Regions from separate parts of the Burkholderia latens genome, predicted to be linked through region 2. Evidence: predicted binding sites of a transcription regulator. Region 2 holds the regulator's gene; the other holds the start of a gene.
What was found. The regulator FliA, encoded in region 2, starts transcription of late flagellar genes. The targets are predictions, from matches to a motif close to CTAAAGTTTNNNNNNNNNNNGCCGNTA.
Positions count from the first base shown of each region.

Region 1: the regulator FliA is predicted to act here: its motif matches at 1,745-1,771, upstream of fliS (flagellar export chaperone FliS).

Region 1 is NZ_CP013435.1:3,208,574-3,218,054, forward strand. Features, by position in the region: gene WK25_RS14860 (flagellar hook-length control protein FliK) at 1-830, opposite strand, end outside; gene WK25_RS14865 (flagellar protein FliT) at 906-1,238, opposite strand; gene fliS (flagellar export chaperone FliS) at 1,235-1,669, opposite strand; gene fliE (flagellar hook-basal body complex protein FliE) at 1,970-2,314, opposite strand; gene fliF (flagellar basal-body MS-ring/collar protein FliF) at 2,563-4,326, shown strand; gene fliG (flagellar motor switch protein FliG) at 4,316-5,311, shown strand; gene fliH (flagellar assembly protein FliH) at 5,304-5,987, shown strand; gene fliI (flagellar protein export ATPase FliI) at 5,981-7,525, shown strand; gene fliJ (flagellar export protein FliJ) at 7,531-7,989, shown strand; gene WK25_RS14905 (flagellar hook-length control protein FliK) at 8,021-9,406, shown strand; gene WK25_RS14910 (GMC family oxidoreductase) at 9,440-9,481, opposite strand, start outside.
Region 2 is NZ_CP013435.1:277,195-286,675, forward strand. Features, by position in the region: gene ahcY (adenosylhomocysteinase) at 1-1,322, opposite strand, end outside; S-adenosyl-L-homocysteine riboswitch at 1,357-1,472, opposite strand; gene WK25_RS01375 (RNA polymerase sigma factor FliA) at 1,560-2,294, opposite strand; gene WK25_RS01380 (MinD/ParA family ATP-binding protein) at 2,317-3,135, opposite strand; gene flhF (flagellar biosynthesis protein FlhF) at 3,128-4,900, opposite strand; gene flhA (flagellar biosynthesis protein FlhA) at 4,897-6,999, opposite strand; gene flhB (flagellar biosynthesis protein FlhB) at 6,996-8,195, opposite strand; gene WK25_RS01400 (DUF805 domain-containing protein) at 8,514-8,894, opposite strand; gene WK25_RS01405 (VOC family protein) at 9,273-9,481, opposite strand, start outside.

The DNA of each region.
Region 1 (9,481 bases), 400 kb from region 2:
GGCGTCCAGTGCGCGCCAGGATGTTCGCCGAGCGGATCGGGCAGCTCGGCTAGGCCCGCAGCCGACGCCGGTCGCGCTGAAGCCGGTGCGCTCTGCGGGGCCGGCGCAAACGGATGCGGGGCCGCGCCGGGCGTCTCCGGTACGCCGGGTGGCACGGCGGCTCGCGACGCCGTTGCCGCCGGCAACGGCAGGCGTTGCGCGAGCAGTTCGTCCAGTTCGTCGGCCGAAGGGTGTTGCGCGGCATCCGGTGCAGCCTGCACCGGCACGGTCGCAAGCTGAGCCTGCGGTTCGCGCATCAGCGCGGCAAGCGGGCGCTGGCCGGCCAGCCACTGCGCGAGATGAGATTCGTAGAAGAGGCCGCTTTCGCTGACGGCCTGCGCGAGCGCAGCGCGCAACGCCGCGACGGGTGCCGCGGCCGCTGCGGCCCGAGCGGCGGCGACGTCTGCGGCCGGTGAGGCGGCGGAAGCGGCGGAGGACGAGACGGCTGACCCGGATGCCTGCGCCGGGTCCGGCGCCACGGCCGGTGCCGGACTGAGCAGCACCGACGGATCGGCGAGCAACGGCGCGCGTCCGGCGACCGCCGGCGTCGCGACGCCGCCCGAGCGGGAAATCGCATCGAGCACGAGCGCGACGTCGGACAGTGCGGTCTGGGCGGACGCCGGCGCCGCGGCCGGCGGTGCGCTCGCGGACGACGACGGCGACGCGCCGGCGCCGGGCGTGCCGACCTGCGCGGTCGCACCGCCGCCGGCGGGCGCGGCCACGGTGCCGCTCAGCAGGCTGTCAAGGCGGCTCGCCAGCACGGCAGCCGCAACGGAGTCGATACCGGTCATGATCGGAGCCTGCTCACCTCAGCCACTTCGTTGCGAATCCGGGCACGCGGCGGCCGCCGCCCCGGCAAACGGGCACTACCCGCGCGCGCGGTACAGATCGGTCAACACCTTCGTCGAGCGCCGCGCCTCGAACAGCGCGGACAGCCGCGCGACTTCCGGGCTCGCCAGATCGCGGATCGCCGCGTCGTCGGCGAGGATCCGGCGGATCAGCGCGAGCTTGCGGCCGAGATCCGATTCGTCGAGCGTCACACCCGGATCGGCCTCCTTCAACCCGTCGACGAGCCGCAGGAACTCGGCCTGCAACTCCGGCAATGCACTCCAGTCGGCCCCGCGCGCGGCGCACAGCATCCGGCTCGACACGGCCGCGAGCGCCTCGTAGCGAGCGAAGTATTCGGCCTTCAGATTCATCGCACCGCGTCCGCCGCCTGTTGTGCGGCCATCCGGGCGACTTCCGGCGCAATGCCTGTCCACGCTTCCTCGAGCGTCGCGAGCAGTCCGTCGACCTCGACCAGCATTGCGTCGCTCGCATGCAGGTTGGCTTCCAGCAGGCGCCGGCCGATGTACGCGTACAGCGCGTCGAGCCGCCCGGCGATCTCGCCGCCCGCGTCGCGGTTCAGCGACGCCTGCAGCCCGCTCTCGACGATCCCGATCGCCTTGCCGATCGCCTCGCCGCGCGCGGCCACGTTGCCCTGCTGCAAGTGCATGCGCGCGAGCGCGATCGCCTGCCGTGCGCCCTGGTACAGCATCGCGATCAGCCGGTGCGGCGACGCGCCCATGACCCCGGTCTCGACGCCGACACGCGCGTACGCACTGGCTCCAGCGTGTCCTGGGGAAAACATGCGCTTCTCCTTGTGATGCGTTTGCTATGCGGTGGCGGCCGCCCTGCATCGCATGGCGCGGCCTTGTTCCAGAGTTATCGGAAGGGAATTGAAAAGCTTTAGTCGGGCGGACTACCGGTCGCGTGTCGCAGCAGCGGCTGCCGGGTAGTCGTCAGCCGAGGGCCGTGGCGTCCGGGCCGCCCCTCTTCGATCGGCCGGGCGGGTGGTCGGACGCCGGGCGATCGCGCGTCGGGCGGCCATCGCCGGATGCCCGTCGCCGGATGCCCGTCGCCGGATGCCCGTCGCCGGATGCCCGTTGCATCAAACCGACATCTGCATGATGTCGTTGTAAGCGCTCACCAACTTGTTGCGAACCTGCAAGCCGAACTGGAAACCGATGTTGGCCTTCTGCATGTCCACCATCACGTCGTTGAGCGACACGTTCGCCGCGCCGACCTCGAACGCCTGCGCTTCGCCGAGCGCGTGCTGCTGGTCGCCGCTGATCTTGTCGAGCGACGCCTTCATCGCGCTCGCGAACGTGCCGGCGGTCGCGGCCCCCGAACCCGCGAGCGCGGCCGTCGGGCTTGCGACGCCGCCGCTCGCCTGCGCGGCCATCGCCTGCATCTGTTGCAACACCAAACCGATTCCGCTGACGTTGGCAGCCATGCTGTCCCCAATACACAAGAGAAGTGACCCGGCGTGCCGGGCGTCTGGCCGGCGCCGCACGATGCGCACCATGCCGGATCGCAAAAAAGGATAGCAGCGCGGCGCCCGCCAAAGCCGTGAAAGTACGGGTGAAACCCCGCTCTTTTCGGTCGATCGGAGTCGCGCGCGGGTCCCGATAATCGCATCGTGTCATTGTCCGTCCGCTCGTCCGAGCGGTTCAGTCGTCCCGCTCCGGAGAAACTCCACGCATGGATTCGCAGGCCAACTCGCTGATCAACCCCGACGCTCGCACGGGCCTCGCCAGTCCGGTGCCAGGCGCCACCGCGGCCGCCGCGATGCCGGGCGCAGGCGGCGCCGGCGCGGACTTCGGGTTCGGCGGCTTCGCGGAACGGATTCCCGGCATCTCGCGGATGAAGGGCAACCCGAAGCTGCCGTTCGTGATCGCCGTCGCGTTCGCGATCGCCGCGATCACCGCGCTCGTGCTGTGGAGCCGCACGCCCGATTACCGCGTGCTGTACAGCAACCTGTCGGACCGCGACGGCGGCGCGATTATCGCCGCGCTCCAGCAGGCAAACGTTCCCTACAAGTTCGCCGACGCCGGCGGCGCGATCCTCGTGCCGTCGAACCAGGTGCACGAGACGCGCCTGAAGCTCGCCGCGATGGGGCTGCCGAAGGGCGGCTCGGTCGGCTTCGAGCTGATGGACAACCAGAAATTCGGCATCAGCCAGTTCGCCGAACAGGTGAACTACCAGCGCGCGCTCGAAGGTGAGCTGCAGCGCACGATCGAGTCGATCAACGCGGTGCGCGGCGCGCGCGTACATCTCGCGATCCCGAAACCGTCGGTGTTCGTGCGTGACAAGGAAGCGCCGAGCGCCTCGGTGTTCGTCGACCTCTACCCGGGCCGCGTGCTCGACGAGGGCCAGGTGCAGGCCATCACGCGGATGGTGTCGTCCGGCGTGCCCGACATGCCGGCGAAGAACGTGACGATCGTCGACCAGGACGGCAACCTGCTGACGCAGACCGCATCGGCATCCGGCCTCGACGCGAGCCAGCTCAAGTACGTGCAGCAGGTCGAGCGCAACACGCAGAAGCGCATCGACGCGATCCTCGCGCCGATCTTCGGCGCCGGCAACGCGCGCTCGCAGGTCAGCGCGGACATCGATTTCTCGAAGCTCGAACAGACGTCGGAAAGCTACGGCCCGAACGGCACGCCGCAGCAGGCCGCGATCCGCAGCCAGCAGACCAGCACCGCGACCGAGCTCGCCCAGGGCGGCGCGTCGGGCGTGCCGGGTGCGCTGTCGAACACGCCGCCGCAGCCGGCCTCCGCGCCGATCGTCGCCGGCAACGGCCAGAGCGGGCCGCAGTCGACGCCGGTCAGCGACCGCAAGGACCAGACGACGAACTACGAGCTCGACAAGACGATCCGCCACGTCGAGCAGCCGATGGGCAACGTGAAGCGGCTGTCGGTCGCGGTCGTCGTCAACTACCAGCCGGTCGCCGACGCGAAGGGTCACGTGACGATGCAGCCGCTGCCGCCCGCGAAGCTCGCGCAGATCGAGCAGCTCGTGAAGGACGCGATGGGCTACGACGAGAAGCGCGGCGACTCGGTCAATGTCGTGAACAGCGCATTCTCGACCGCGAACGATCCGTACGCGGACCTGCCGTGGTGGCGTCAGCCCGACATGATCGCGATGGCGAAGGAAGCGGCGAAGTGGCTCGGCATCGCGGCGGCCGCGGCGGCGCTCTATTTCATGTTCGTGCGCCCGGCGATGCGCCGCGCGTTCCCGCCGCCCGAGCCTGCCGCGCCATCCCTCGCGGCGCCGGAGGAAACCATCGCGCTCGACGGCCTGCCCGCGCCCGAGCAGGCCGACGAGCCGGATTCGCTGCTGCTCGGCTTCGAGAACGAAAAGAACCGTTACGAACGCAACCTCGACTATGCGCGCACGATCGCCCGCCAGGATCCGAAGATCGTCGCCACCGTCGTGAAGAACTGGGTGTCCGATGAACGCTGAAGGCCTGACCAAGAGCGCGCTGCTGCTGATGTCAATCGGCGAGGAAGAGGCCGCTGAAGTATTCAAGTTCCTCGCACCGCGCGAGGTGCAGAAGATCGGCGCGGCGATGGCCGCGCTGAAGAACGTCACGCGCGAGCAGGTCGAGGGCGTGCTGCAGGAGTTCGCGAAGGAAGCCGAGCAGCACACCGCGCTGTCGCTCGATTCCAGCGACTACATCCGCTCCGTGCTGACCAAGGCGCTCGGCGAGGACAAGGCCGGCGTGCTGATCGACCGGATCCTGCAGGGCAGCGACACGAGCGGCATCGAGGGCCTGAAGTGGATGGATTCGGGCGCGGTGGCCGAACTGATCAAGAACGAGCATCCGCAGATCATCGCGACGATCCTCGTGCACCTCGACCGCGACCAGGCGTCCGAGATCGCGTCGTGCTTTACCGAGCGGCTGCGCAACGACGTGCTGCTGCGCATCGCGACGCTCGACGGCATCCAGCCGGCCGCGCTGCGCGAGCTCGACGACGTGCTGACCGGCCTGCTGTCCGGCAGCGACAACCTGAAGCGCAGCCCGATGGGCGGCATCCGCACCGCCGCCGAAATCCTGAACTTCATGACGAGCAATCATGAAGAAGGCGTGCTCGAGAGCGTGCGCCAGTACGACGCCGACCTCGCGCAGAAGATCATCGACCAGATGTTCGTGTTCGAGAACCTGCTCGACCTCGAGGATCGCGCGATCCAGATGGTGCTGAAGGAAGTCGAATCGGAAACGCTGATCATCGCGCTGAAGGGCGCACCGCCCGCGCTGCGCCAGAAGTTCCTCGCGAACATGTCGCAGCGCGCGGCCGAGCTGCTCGCCGAGGATCTCGACGCGCGCGGCCCGGTGCGCGTGTCCGAAGTCGAGACGCAGCAGCGCCGGATCCTGCAGATCGTGCGCAACCTCGCCGAGAGCGGTCAGATCGTGATCGGCGGCAAGGCGGAAGATGCGTATGTCTGATTCCGCGCGCGACCGCGCCGGCACCCTCACCGCGTATCAACGGTGGGAGATGGCGTCGTTCGATCCGCCTCCGCCGCCGCCGCCGCCCGACGACGCGGCAGCGGCCGCCGCCGCGCTCGCCGAGGAATTGCAGCGCGTGCGCGACGCCGCGCATGCCGAAGGCCATGCAGCCGGGCACGTTGAAGGCCAGGCGCTCGGTTACCAGGCCGGTTTCGAGCAGGGCCGCGAGCAAGGCTTCGAGGCCGGCCAGGCCGAGGCCCGCGAACAAGCCGCGCAGCTTGCCGCGCTCGCCGCATCGTTTCGCGAAGCGGTGGCGAGCGCCGAGCACGATCTCGCGTCCGAGCTCGCGCAACTCGCGCTCGACATCGCGCAGCAGGTCGTGCGCCAGCACGTGAAGCACGATCCCGCCGCGCTCGTCGCCGCCGTGCGCGACGTGCTCGCCGCCGAGCCGGCGTTGTCCGGCGCGCCGCATCTCGCGGTAAACCCGGCCGACCTGCCCGTCGTCGAAGCGTATTTGCAGGACGATCTCGACACGCTCGGCTGGACCGTACGCACCGACGCGTCGATCGAGCGCGGCGGCTGCCGCGCGCACGCCGCGACGGGTGAGGTCGATGCGACGCTGCCGACCCGCTGGCAACGCGTCGCCGCCGCGATCGGCAAGGTGAGCACGTGGTGACGCGCGCACCCGAGTCGCTTGCGCACGACGGCATGACGCCGCTCGAGCGCGAACTCGCGCTTGCATCGTTCGGGCCCGAACAACGCGCGCACGCCGCCGCGCCGGATCCGGCCGGTGCGCCGGCCGATACGCCGCGCGCGCCGCACAACCCCCATCTCGCGCACTGGCGCACGCACCTGAACGCGCTGGCCGCGCGCAGCCATCGCGCCATGCCGCTGCGCCCGTGCGGGCGGCTCACGCGCGCTGCCGGGCTCGTGCTCGAAGCGATCGGGCTGCGGCTGTCGGTCGGCGCCGAATGCACGATCGAACTGCCGCCCGGCAGCACGCTGCCGCACGCGGAAGCGGAAGTCGTCGGGTTCTCCGGCGACCGCCTGTTCCTGATGCCGACCACCGACGTCGCGGGCGTGTTGCCCGGCGCGCGCGTGTGGCCGCTGGAGAGCGCGCCGGTCGCCGATCCGCTCGCCGGCGCGATCTCCGGCGCAAAGCGGCTGCCGGTCGGCTGGGAGATGCTCGGGCGCGTCGTCGATGCGTCGGGCCGCCCGCTGGACGGGCTCGGGCCGCTCGCATCAAAGGTCGACGCGCCGCTGTCGGCGCCGTCGATCAACCCGCTCGATCGCGAGCCGATCCACCACGTGCTCGACGTCGGCGTACGCGCGATCAACGGGCTGCTCACCGTCGGCCGCGGGCAGCGGATGGGCCTGTTCGCCGGTTCCGGCGTCGGCAAATCGGTGCTGCTTGGCACGATGGCGCGCTACACCAGCGCGGAAGTGATCGTGATCGGGTTGATCGGCGAACGCGGCCGCGAAGTGAAGGAATTCATCGAGCAGATCCTCGGCGAGGACGGCCTCGCGCGCTCGGTCGTCGTCGCGGCGCCGGCCGACGTGTCGCCGCTGCTGCGGATGCAAGGCGCCGCGTACGCGACGTCGCTCGCCGAGTATTTCCGCGACCAGGGCAAGCACGTGCTGCTGCTGATGGATTCGTTGACGCGCTACGCGATGGCGCAGCGCGAGATCGCGCTCGCGATCGGCGAGCCGCCCGCGACGAAGGGTTATCCGCCGTCGGTGTTCGCGAAGCTGCCCGCGCTCGTCGAACGCACCGGAAACGGGCCCGAAGGCGGCGGCTCGATCACCGCGTTCTACACGGTGCTGACCGAAGGCGACGACCAGCAGGATCCGATCGCCGATTCGGCGCGGGCGATTCTCGATGGCCACATCGTGCTGTCGCGCGCACTCGCCGAGGCCGGTCACTATCCGGCGATCGACATCGAGGCGTCGATCAGCCGCGCGATGACCGCGCTGATCGACGAACCGCACCTCGACCGCGTGCGGCAGTTCAAGCAGATGCTGTCGCGCTACCAGCGCAACCGCGACCTGATCGCGGTCGGCGCGTACGCGCCGGGCCGCGACGCGCAGCTCGACCGCGCGATCGCGCTCTACCCGCGCATCGAATCGTTCCTGCAGCAAGGCTTTCGCGAATGCGCGCCGTTCGCGTCGAGCCTTGCCGCACTCGATGCGCTGTTCGACGGAAACGGAGGCTGATTCCGATGGCACACGGCTTTCCCCTTCAACTGCTGCTCGACCGCGCGCAGGAAGATCTCGACACCGCGGCGAAGCAGCTCGGCACCGCGCAGCGCGACCGCACCGCGGCCGCAGAACAGCTCGATGCGCTGCTGCGATATCGCGACGAATACCACGCACGCTTCGCGCAGTCCGCGCAGCACGGGATGCCGGCCGGCAACTGGCGCAATTTCCAGGCGTTCATCGACACGCTCGACGCGGCGATCGCGCAGCAGCGCAACGTGCTGGCCGCGGCCGAAGTCCGCATCGACGAGGCGCGCCCGAACTGGCAGCAAAAGAAACGCACCGTCGGCTCATACGAAATCCTGCAGGCGCGCGGCGTCGCGCAGGAAGCGCAGCGCGCCGCGAAGCGCGAACAGCGCGACGCCGACGAACACGCCGCGAAAATCCTGCGCATGAGGGCCGACGCGGCCCGCTCGGCGTAGCCGCTCACCGCTTTCGAACGAGAGAATCGTCATGCCTCCCCTGCCCCTGCTCGGCGCACTGCTCGACACCGCCGGCACAGCACTCAAGGCCGCCACCCGTAGCGCGGGATCGGCCGCCTCCGCCCCGTCCGCCGGCAGCGATGCCGCGAACGGGCCCGCTGCCGCGCCGTTCGCACAGACGTTGAAGCAAAGCGTCGCCACCCGGCACGAGACGGCGAACGACGACACGCCGGACGCCGCATCGAAGCAGCTAGCGTCGACGCAGACGGCCGGCGCGAAACCGTCCGGCATCGGCAGCACGGGCGACGACGACAAATCGTCCGACGAAGCGAACGCGACGCCCAATCCCGATGCCGCCGCGCTTGCGGCCGCAGCTGCCGTGCAGGCGCAGTTGCAGGCACGCGCGACCGACGCGCCGCCGGCGGACGCAAATACCGCCACGGCCGCCAAGGCTGCGGAAACGACGGCCGTGTCCGGCCAGCCGGACGCGACCGCCGCGCTGACGAATCGGCCGGGCAACGATGCCGCCGCCGAACGGGGCGCGCCCGCATCGAGCCGGGATGCGCTGCAAGCGGCCCTGGCGAAGCTGACCGGGGGTTCAGGCGCGATCGCGATGCCCGCGACCGGCGCAGCCGGCGCTGCAGCAGCACCGGCAACGGCCACGTCGGCATCGAGTGCAGCCGCACCGCCGACGCCGAAGGCCGGGGCGTTCGACCGCACGCTCGCGGACGCGAAAGACGCGCTCGCGACGCAGCAGTCGCCCACGCAGGCGGCCGCTCAGGCGCCGCAGGCCGGTGCTTCCGGCCAGCCGGCCGCGCAGCATGCATTCGCGGCCGCCGAAGAAGCCGCCAGCCCGGCCGCCGACGCATCCGTCTCGGCCGCTGCAACGGCGGCGGCCGCGGCAGCCGCGCAGGCGAACCTGCAGGCATCGCCCGCCGCCGGCTCGATCGCCGCAGCCAACGCACACGTGCTGACGCCGCATGTCGGCACCGCCGACTGGACGGACGCGCTGAGCCAGAAGGTCGTGTTCCTGTCGAATGCGCACCAGCAGAGCGCCGAGCTCACGCTGAACCCGCCGGATCTCGGTCCGCTGCAGGTCGTGCTGCGCGTCGCGGACAATCACGCGCATGCGCTGTTCGTGTCGCAGCACGCGCAGGTGCGCGACGCGGTGGAAGCCGCGCTGCCGAAGCTGCGCGAAGCGATGGAAGCGGGCGGGCTCGGGCTCGGCAGCGCGACCGTCAGCGACGGCGGCTTCGCGTCGCAACAGCAGAACGCGCAACAGGGTTTCGCCGGCGGCCAGTCGTCGCGGCGCGCGCGCGCCGGATCGTCAACCGTCGACGCACCGGCCGACGTTGCGCAATCCGCAGCGGCCGGCGCGACCGCGAGCCGCGCGGGCCTCGTCGATACGTTCGCCTGAGCATCGCGCGCGCCGCGTGCCGGTGCGCGCCGCTCAGCGGCCGTGCGCCGCCGCCGCGGCCTCGCCGCGCGGCAC
Region 2 (9,481 bases):
CGCGCGAGGTGCAGGCGCGCAACCTTTTCATCGAGATGCTTCGGCAGCACGTACACCTTGTTCTCGTACTGGTCGCCGCGCGTGAAGAGTTCGATCTGCGCGAGCGTCTGGTTCGCGAACGAGTTCGACATCACGAACGACGGGTGGCCCGTCGCGCAGCCGAGGTTCACGAGGCGGCCTTCCGCCAGCAGGATGATGCGCTTGCCGTCCGGGAAGATGATGTGGTCGACCTGCGGCTTGATGTTTTCCCACTGGTACTGGCGGGTCGACGCGACGTCGATTTCCGAATCGAAGTGACCGATGTTGCAGACGATCGCGTTGTGGCGCATCGCCTTCATGTGATCGTGGTTGATCACGTGGTAGTTGCCGGTCGCCGTCACGAAGATGTCGGCCTTGTCGGCCGCATATTCCATCGTCACGACGCGGTAGCCTTCCATTGCCGCCTGCAGCGCGCAGATCGGATCGATTTCGGTGACCCACACGGTCGCGCCGAGGCCGCGCAGCGATTGCGCGCAGCCCTTGCCCACGTCGCCGTAGCCGGCGACGACCGCAACCTTGCCCGCGATCATCACGTCGGTCGCGCGCTTGATGCCGTCGACGAGCGACTCGCGGCAGCCGTACAGGTTGTCGAACTTCGATTTCGTGACCGAGTCGTTCACGTTGAACGCCGGGAACGGCAGGCGGCCGTCCTTTTCCATCTGGTACAGGCGGTGCACGCCGGTCGTCGTTTCCTCGGTCACGCCCTTGATGTGCGCGAGGCGCTTCGAATACCAGTTCGCGTCGATGTCGAGGTGCTTCGCGATCGACTTGTACAGCGCGACTTCTTCTTCGTTGGTCGGCTTCGCGATCACCGAACGGTCCTTCTCGGCCTTCGAGCCGAGAATCAGCAGCAGCGTTGCGTCGCCGCCGTCGTCCAGGATCATGTTCGCGAATTCGCCGTTCGGCCATTCGAAGATGCGGTGCGAGAACTCCCAGTATTCGTCGAGCGACTCGCCCTTGAACGCGAACACCGGCGTGCCGGCTTCGACGATCGCGGCAGCGGCGTGGTCCTGCGTCGAGAAGATGTTGCACGATGCCCAGCGCACGTCCGCGCCGAGCGCCTTCAGCGTCTCGATCAGCACGCCGGTCTGGATCGTCATGTGCAGCGAACCGGCGATGCGCGCGCCCTTCAGCGGCTGCTGCGCCTTGTATTCGTCGCGGATCTGCACGAGGCCCGGCATTTCGGTCTCGGCGATGTTCAGCTCCTTGCGGCCCCAGCCTGCAAGCGCCATGTCGGCGACGACGTAATCGTTGGAAACCTTGGAATCGATAATGGCGTTCATCACGCCCTCCTTTCTAAAAAAGTTCTAGAAATTGGTGACGTGAGCGCCGTTCAGGAAGCGGGGCCGGCGCGCATCTGGCCGCACGGCTGCTTGGTGAAGCTCTCCGAGCCTGGCGGACGCAGATGGTCCGTCGCAACGCTCCTCGGAAAACGGGTGGGATTGTAGCAAATCGGCGCGGGAATTGTGCGCCGCGCGCACCACGCGCGGCGTCGGCGCGCGTGGGAGGCGATGAAGGGGTCAGTTCTCCGCGCCGACCCACGCCTGTTCGCGCAGCCGCGCGCGCAGACGCGCGACCGCCTGGCTGTGCAGCTGGCACACGCGCGACTCGCTGACCTCGAGCACCGCGCCGATCTCGCGCAGGTTCAGCCCGCGCTCGTAGTACAGCGACATCAGCAGTTTCTCGCGCTCGGGCAGCCGGTCGATCGCCTCGACGAGCGCCTCGCGCAGATGCTCGTCGAGCAGCGCCGACAACGGATCGGCGTGATCGACGCGGTAGCGGTCGAGAAACGGCTCGTCGTCGGCCGCGCGATCGAAATCCTCGTAGTAGATCAGCTGGCTGCCGTGCAGGTCCTGCAGCATCCCCTGGTATTCGTCGAGCGGCATCTTCAGATGCTCGGCGATCTCGGCCTCGCTCGCCGAACGGCCGAGCTGCTGCTCGACCTGGTGCACCGCGTACTCGACCTCGCGCGACGTCTTGCGCAGGCTGCGCGGCAGCCAGTCGTTGCTGCGCAGCTCGTCGAGCATCGCGCCGCGGATGCGCTGCGTCGCGTAGGTCTCGAACTGCGCGCCCTGGTCTTCCTTGTAGCGGCCGGCCGCGTCCATCAGGCCGATCATGCCGGCCTGGATCAGGTCGTCGAGGTCGACGCTCGCCGGCATCTTCGCGACGAGCTGCAGCCCGAGACGCCGCACGAGCGGCGCGTATTGGGCGAGCACGTCGGCCTGGGTCATCTTTCCCTGAGCGTTGTACATCATGGCTCTCTCCTTCCGGTGGCGCTCACGCGGCGTGCGCCGCACCCGCCTCGTAAGACGGCTTGCCGCCCGCATGGACGGCGCGGCCGGCGCCCGGGCCCGGGCGCATCGGCCAGTACAGCAGGTCGGCGGCAATCTGCCGGTAATCGCGCGCGGCCGACGACGACGGAAACGCGTCGACCGCGGTATGCATCAGGTCGCGCGCATGCTCGACGAGCGGATCGGCGCTCACGCAGCCGGCGTCGTCAATCGACACCGTCAGGTAGCGGCTCGCGACGCCCGCGAGATTGTCGAACGCGGTCTTCGCATCCGCGTGACTGCCGACGTGGTTGGTCAGCACGCGGAACTGCGCGATCGCGTGCGCAAAATGCAGGCGCTTCATGCACGCATACGCCTCGGTGATCGCCTGCGCGGCGACGCGCGTGACGATCAGCACGTCGTGCGCCTCGCGCGCGAGCGCCGAGAACCCGCCGTCCGCGCCGAGTTGCGCGTCGACCAGCACGATGTCGGCCTGCCCGTCGATGAAGTCGCTCAGCTGCGTGTCGCTGTAGCCGTCGCGTGCAAGCCGCGCAGCCGCGCACAGCCCGAAGCCGGCCGCCACCCGCGTGCGCTCGCCGTCGCGCAGCCACGCGCCGCCGAGCGTCGCCGCGGCCGATTGCACGTCAGCGCGCTCGTCGACGACGAGCACGTCCTTGCCGAGCGCGGTCAGCGCGGCCGCGACGTTGACGACGGTCGACGTGCAGCCGACGCCGGTCGGCCCGCCCGTCACCGCGACGATGCGCGACGCGCGCCCGGCGAGCAGGCGCCGCAGCCCTTCGGCCTGGTCGATGATCCGTTTATCCAAATCGCACCTCGTGCAGCTCGGCGGTGGAACGTGCGGTCAGTGCGGAGAGCAGCGTCGGCATGTCCTCGTCTTGCGGCACGAAGGGCGAGCCGTCGCGCGGCACACAGAACGCGCTTTTCAGCAGGAACCGGGTCGACGCGACGTACAGGTTCTCCGGCACCTTCTGGCCGGTCGACACGTAGTGAACCGGCAGCTTGTAGCGGATCACCGTGTCGAGCACGCCGCCGAGATGTGTCGCCTCGTCGAGCTTGGTCAGGATGCAGCCGGCGAGATCGGGATACTCGGCCGCGCTGCGATACGCCTGGACGACCTCGTTGAGCGTGTCGCCGTGGCTCGTCGCGTTGAGCAGCAGCAGGCGCTGCACCGGCGCGTTCGCACCATGCAGCATCGCGATCTGGTCGGACAGCGCACGGTCGCGCTGGCTCATGCCGATCGTGTCGATCAGCACGATGTGCTTGTTGCGCAGCTCGGACAGCGCGAGTTCGAGATCGCCCGCGTCCTTCACCGCGTGCACGGGCACGCCGAGAATCTTGCCGAAGATGCGAAGCTGCTCGTGGCCGCCGATCCGGTAGCTGTCGGTGGTCAGCAGCGCGACCTTGCTTGCGCCGAAGCGCATCACGCAGCGCGCGGCGAGCTTCGCGGTCGTCGTGGTCTTGCCGACGCCGGTCGGCCCCATCAGCGCGAACACGCCGCCGCGCTCCATCAGCGCATCCTCGTTTTCGAGCACCGGCAGGTTCGCCGCGAGCACCGACTGCGCCCACTCGGCCGCCTGCTCGAAGGTCTGAGCGCCGTCGCCGGAAGGCAGGTTGTCGACCAGCATGCGCACCAGTTGCGCGGAGAACCCGGCCGAGAACAGGTGCTTGCCCAGCGCGCCGTGCACCGGGCTGCGGCGCTGCCGGTCGTGCCACATCAGGCTGTCGAACTGCTCTTCCATCATCCCGCGCATCGCGCCGAGCTCGTTCATCACCGTGCCGGTGACGATCTGCTCGATCCGCGCGTTCACCGCGTCGGCCACCGCGGCGGCGGCGTCGGCCGACAGGCGCGTGCGCTCGCCGGGCTTCGCGGTGCTCGTTTCGGTCGCGCGGGCAGCCGCGGCGGCCGGCATCCGGCGCTCGGCGTCGCGCACGATGTCGCGCGCCCAGCCGGGCGGCGTCGCGGACGCGGCGCCCTGCTGCGCGCGAACCGGCGCCTGCGGCGCGGCCGCCGCGGCCTGCGCGCGCGCGATCAGCGCTTCGCGCTGCTGCGTCAGGCGCTTCGCGTGCTCGACGAGCCACGGTGCGGGTTCGGAAGCCGCGGCCGGCGGCGTGGCCGGCGACGGCGACGCGTGGGCTGCGGCATGGGCATGCGCGCGAGCGTCGGTTTCGGTGTGGGCGTCCGTATCGGTGTCGAACGATGACGGTTCCGCGGGCGGCTGAGCGGTGTCGGCGCTCGCGCCGAACACCGACGAGAACACGTCGGGCAACCCGCCTTCGCCGGCCGCATACGGATTGACGGCCGGGCGCGCGTGCACGGCACCCGGACGCGACACGATGCCCGGCACTGCGGCAGCCGGTACGGAATCCGTGCCACGCGGCACGACGGTGCGCGCACGCGCGGCGGCCGGCGGCGCGACCGCCGCGAGCTCGGAGTCGGCAAGCGCGACGATTTCGACACTGCCGTCATCGAGCGTGCGGTTCGACAGCACGACGGCGTCGGCGCCCAGCGCCTCTCGCACGAGACGAAGCGCGTCGCGGCTCGTCGCGCCGGTGAATTTGCGAATGTTCAAGCGGAACCCCCGATGACGTTAACGACTTTGATCGTGCGTGTGTCCGGCACTTCGGCATACGACAGCACTTTCAGTTGCGGCAGGCTGCGGCGCAGGAAGCGCGCGAGCATCGCCCGCAGCGCGTGCTGCACCAGCAGCACCGGCGGCAGCCCGAGATTCTGTTGACGCAGCATCGCCTGTTGCGTGCCGGTCAGAAGGTTGTGCGCGAGGCCGGGCTCGAGGCCCGGGTTCGCGCCGGTCGCGAGCGCCTGCGACAGCACGCGCTCGAGATTCGAATCGAGACCCATCACCTGCATCTCGCCCGCGCCCGGATACCACTGCTGCGTGATCGCGCGGCCGAGCGCCAGCCGCACCGCGGCGGTGATCTCGTACGCGTCGCCGCGGCCCGCGTGTTCGGACACGGCCTCGAGAATCGTGCGCATGTCGCGAATCGGCACGCCTTCGTCGAGCAGGTTCTGCAGCACCTTCTGCAGCGTGGTGAGCGAGATCGTCTTCGGCACGAGATCCTCGACGAGCGACGGCGCATCCTTGCCAGTGCGCTCGACGAGCGCCTGCACTTCCTGGCGGCCGAGCAGTTCGGCCGCGTGCTGGACGACGAGATGGTTCAGGTGCGTCGCGACGACCGTGCTCGCATCGACGACGGTGTAGCCGTACACCTGCGCCTGCTCGCGCAGCGCGACGTCGATCCACACGGCCGGCAGCCCGAACGCCGGATCCTGCGTCGCGGCGCCCGGCAGCGCGGCCGTCACCTGGCCCGGGTTGATCGCGAGCCATTGGCCCGGGAACACTTCGCCCGAACCGATCTCCACGCCCTTCAGCGCGATCCGGTATGCGTTCGGCCGCAGTTCGAGGTTGTCGCGGATGTGGATCACCGGCGGCAGGAAGCCGATTTCCTGCGCGAATTTCTTGCGGATGCTCTTGATGCGCTTGAGCAGCTCGCCATCGCTGTTCTTGTCGACGAGCGGAATCAGCCGGTAGCCGACTTCGAGGCCGAGCGGATCGATCAGCTGGACGTCGTCCCAGGTCGCCTCGTGGCTGTCGGCCGGCAGCGCGGCGGGCGGCGCGATCTCGGTCAGGTCGCCGGCCGCGACGCGCGCGGCCGCCCGGCGAGACTGCAAGCGGGCCAGCCAGATCGCGCCGCCGCCGAGCAGCAGGAACGCGAAGTGCGGCATGCCGGGGATCAGCCCCATCAGCACGATGATCGCGCCGGTGATGGTCAGCACGCGCGGGTTCGTGAACAGCTGGCCGGTGATCTGCGTGCCGATGTCCTCGTCGGTCGCGACGCGCGACACGATCACGCCGGCGGCCGTCGAGATCACGAGCGACGGGATCTGCGCGACGAGGCCGTCGCCGATCGTCAGCAGCGTGTAGTTGGTGCCGGCCGCGGCGAACGACATGTCGTGCTGGACCATCCCGACGATCAGCCCGCCGATCACGTTGATCGCCATGATGATCAGGCCGGCAATCGCGTCGCCGCGCACGAACTTCGACGCGCCGTCCATCGACCCGTAGAACTCGGCTTCCTGCGACACGGCGAGACGGCGCTTGCGCGCCTGCTCTTCGTTGATGAGGCCCGCGTTCAGGTCGGCGTCGATCGCCATCTGCTTGCCCGGCATCGCGTCGAGCGTGAAGCGCGCGGACACTTCGGCGATCCGCCCCGCGCCCTTCGTGATCACCATGAAGTTGATGATCATCAGGATCACGAACACGACGATGCCGACCGCGAAGTTGCCGCCGACGAGGAAGTGGCCGAACGCCTCGATCACCTGGCCGGCTGCATCGGGGCCGGTGTGGCCCTCGAGCAGCACGACGCGCGTGGACGCAACGTTCAGCGACAGGCGCAGCAGCGTCGAGAACAGCAGCACGCTCGGGAATGCGGCGAAGTCGAGCGGCTTCATCGTGTACATGCTGACGAGCAGCACCATCACGGACAGCGCGATGTTGAACGTGAACAACAGATCCAGCAGCAGCGGCGGCAGCGGCAGGATCATCATCCCCAGGATCATGCAGATGAGGATCGGGCCCGCGAGCGCGCGCAGGTTCGTGCCCGCGAACGGGTTCGCACGCTTGGCGAACAGGCCGGTAGTCGGGGTGCTCATGCTGCGTGTCCTTGCTTGCCGAGCGTGTCTTCGGCTTCTTCGCGCTCGTCGTCGGCCGATACCGACGAACCCTTGTCGAGTTCGGCCGGCACGTCGAGATCGACCGGCGCGGCCGGGAACGCGCCGCCTTCCGAGCGGAACCGCCGCAGCTGATAGACCCACGCGAGCACCTCGGCGACGGCCGAGTACAGCGAGCCGGGAATCTCGCGTTCGATTTCGACGTTGTGATACAGCGCCCGCGCGAGCGGCGGCGCCTCGAGCAGCGGCACGTTGTGCTCGGCCGCGAGTTCGCGGATGCGCGCGGCGACGAGGTTCACGCCCTTCGCGACGACCTTCGGCGCGCGCATCTCGCCGTCCGTGTACTGCAGCGCGACGGCGAAGTGCGTCGGGTTCGTGACGACCACGTCGGCCTTCGGCACGGCGGCCATCATCCGGCGCCGCGCGATCGCGCGCTGCTGCTGGCGGATGCGGCCCTTCACGTGCGGATCGCCTTCGTTCTCGCGATGCTCGCGCTTCACTTCTTCCTTCGTCATGCGCAACTTCTTGTTGTACTGCCAGAGTTGGTAAGGCACGTCGAGCGCGGCGACCACCAGCATCCCGGCGACCGTCGTGCCGCAGCACACGGCCACCAGATGCATCGCGTCCGCGAGCGCCGAGCCGAGCGGCTGAGTCGCGAGGCCGAGCAGTTCGTCCTTGCTGCGCCAGATCGCGATCCCGCCGATCCAGCCGACGACCAGCGTCTTCGCGAGCGACATCCCGAGCTGGATCGGCCCCTGGATCGAGAACATCCGGCCGAGGCCGGCGATCGGGTTCAGGCGGTCGAATTTCAGCTCGAAGGTCTTCTGCGAGATCAGCCAGCCGCCGAGGGCCATCGGCGCGAGCAGCGCGGCGAGACCGGTGAGCGCAAGAAGCGGCAGCAGCGCGGCAAGGCCTTCGACGCTCGCGGCACCCGCCGCCGACAGCATCCGGTGCGTGTCGAACGCAGTCGCGCGATCGAACGCGAACGCGCCGCGCAGCATCGCCTGCAAATGAGCGCCCGACGGACCCGCGAGCAGCCACGCACCGTAGAAACCGGCCGCGAGCAGCGCGAACGAAGCGAGTTCGCGCGAGCGCGCGACCTGCCCCTCCTCGCGCGCCTTCTCGCGGCGCCTCGGAGTGGCGGCTTCGGTTCTGTCGAGATCGCTCTCGTCTGCCACGGGGCCTCCAGTCGGGTACGGCGAAATGCCGTTTTCCAGTGACACCGATTATTCATGCGCACGTCAAACGCCGATCCGTCGAGCAAAGCCGGGAAAGGGGGGTATTTCGGGGAATCGGGCGGGGCGGTGGGGCGGGGGCGAAGCCGAGGAAGCGCGGGGGGTGAGGCGAGAGGCCGGTGAATCGATGGCAGCCGAAGCGGGGAGCGGGATGCGGGAGCGGGAAGCCGCGAAGCGGGAGCGGGAGAAGCGAACCGGTCCAGGCCAGGCGGCGAACGACCGGCCCCGGCGCGACGGCGTCGCGCACGGGGCGGCCGGCATTCAGATCGCCGGAATCGGATCGGCGCCGTAGCGATTCGGGCCGTTCGTGCCGCGCGAGCACATCCACACGAGCAGCAGGATCCCGCCGACGATCGGAATCAACGCGATCAGCAGGAACCAGCCTGAGCGGCCGGTATCGTGCAGCCGGCGCACGGTGACCGCGAGGCTCGGGAGCACCAGCGCAAGCGACACGATCAGTGCGACGAGCGCCAGCAGCAGCGAAATCGCCCCCGTCTCGCGGCCGACGGCGGCGAGCACCTGGCACGCGAGCGACACGATGCCGGTGAGCAGCGCGAAATACCAGTATTCGGCGCGGCGCGCGCGGCCTTCGAATTTCGCGTACTGGTTGAATACGGAACGAATGGCTTCGGTGAAATTCATGTTATTGCCCTCATGTTTTATATCGACGACCCCGGAAACAACGCGGCATTATAAATTTGAATTTCAGCGTGCTGCATCTGTTTTCTCGCAGCGGCCGCCCATCGCCGTCAACGTCGCACAACGGCTGCTGCAACGGCTGAACGCCGCGGCGGCGCCTTGCTTGTCACGTCATTTTAATAATGATTCGTGCCGAACAAAATTAACAGACCGATAATCCATCGGTTGATTGCAGCCGAATGAAACGCGCTGCGATCGATAATCAAAACGGTCGTTCGGTACGCGATTTACCGGACGACGGGGAACAGACGCGCGAATCGCCCGGCCTGCCCCTGCCGCCGCGTGCCGCGCCAGCCGCCCCCGGAGCGGCCGGCCATTCCCCTAGCCGGCCGCCGCTCGCTCCAGCACGCGGAGATCGAGCTTCTTCATCGTCATCACTTCCGCCATCACGCGCTCGGCGCGTGCCGGGTCACCGGCCATCAGTTCGGCCATCTGCACGGGCACCACCTGCCACGACACGCCGAAGCGGTCGCGCAGCCAGCCGCACTGCTGCGCGCGCTCGTCGCCGCCTTCGGCGAGCGCCGCCCAGT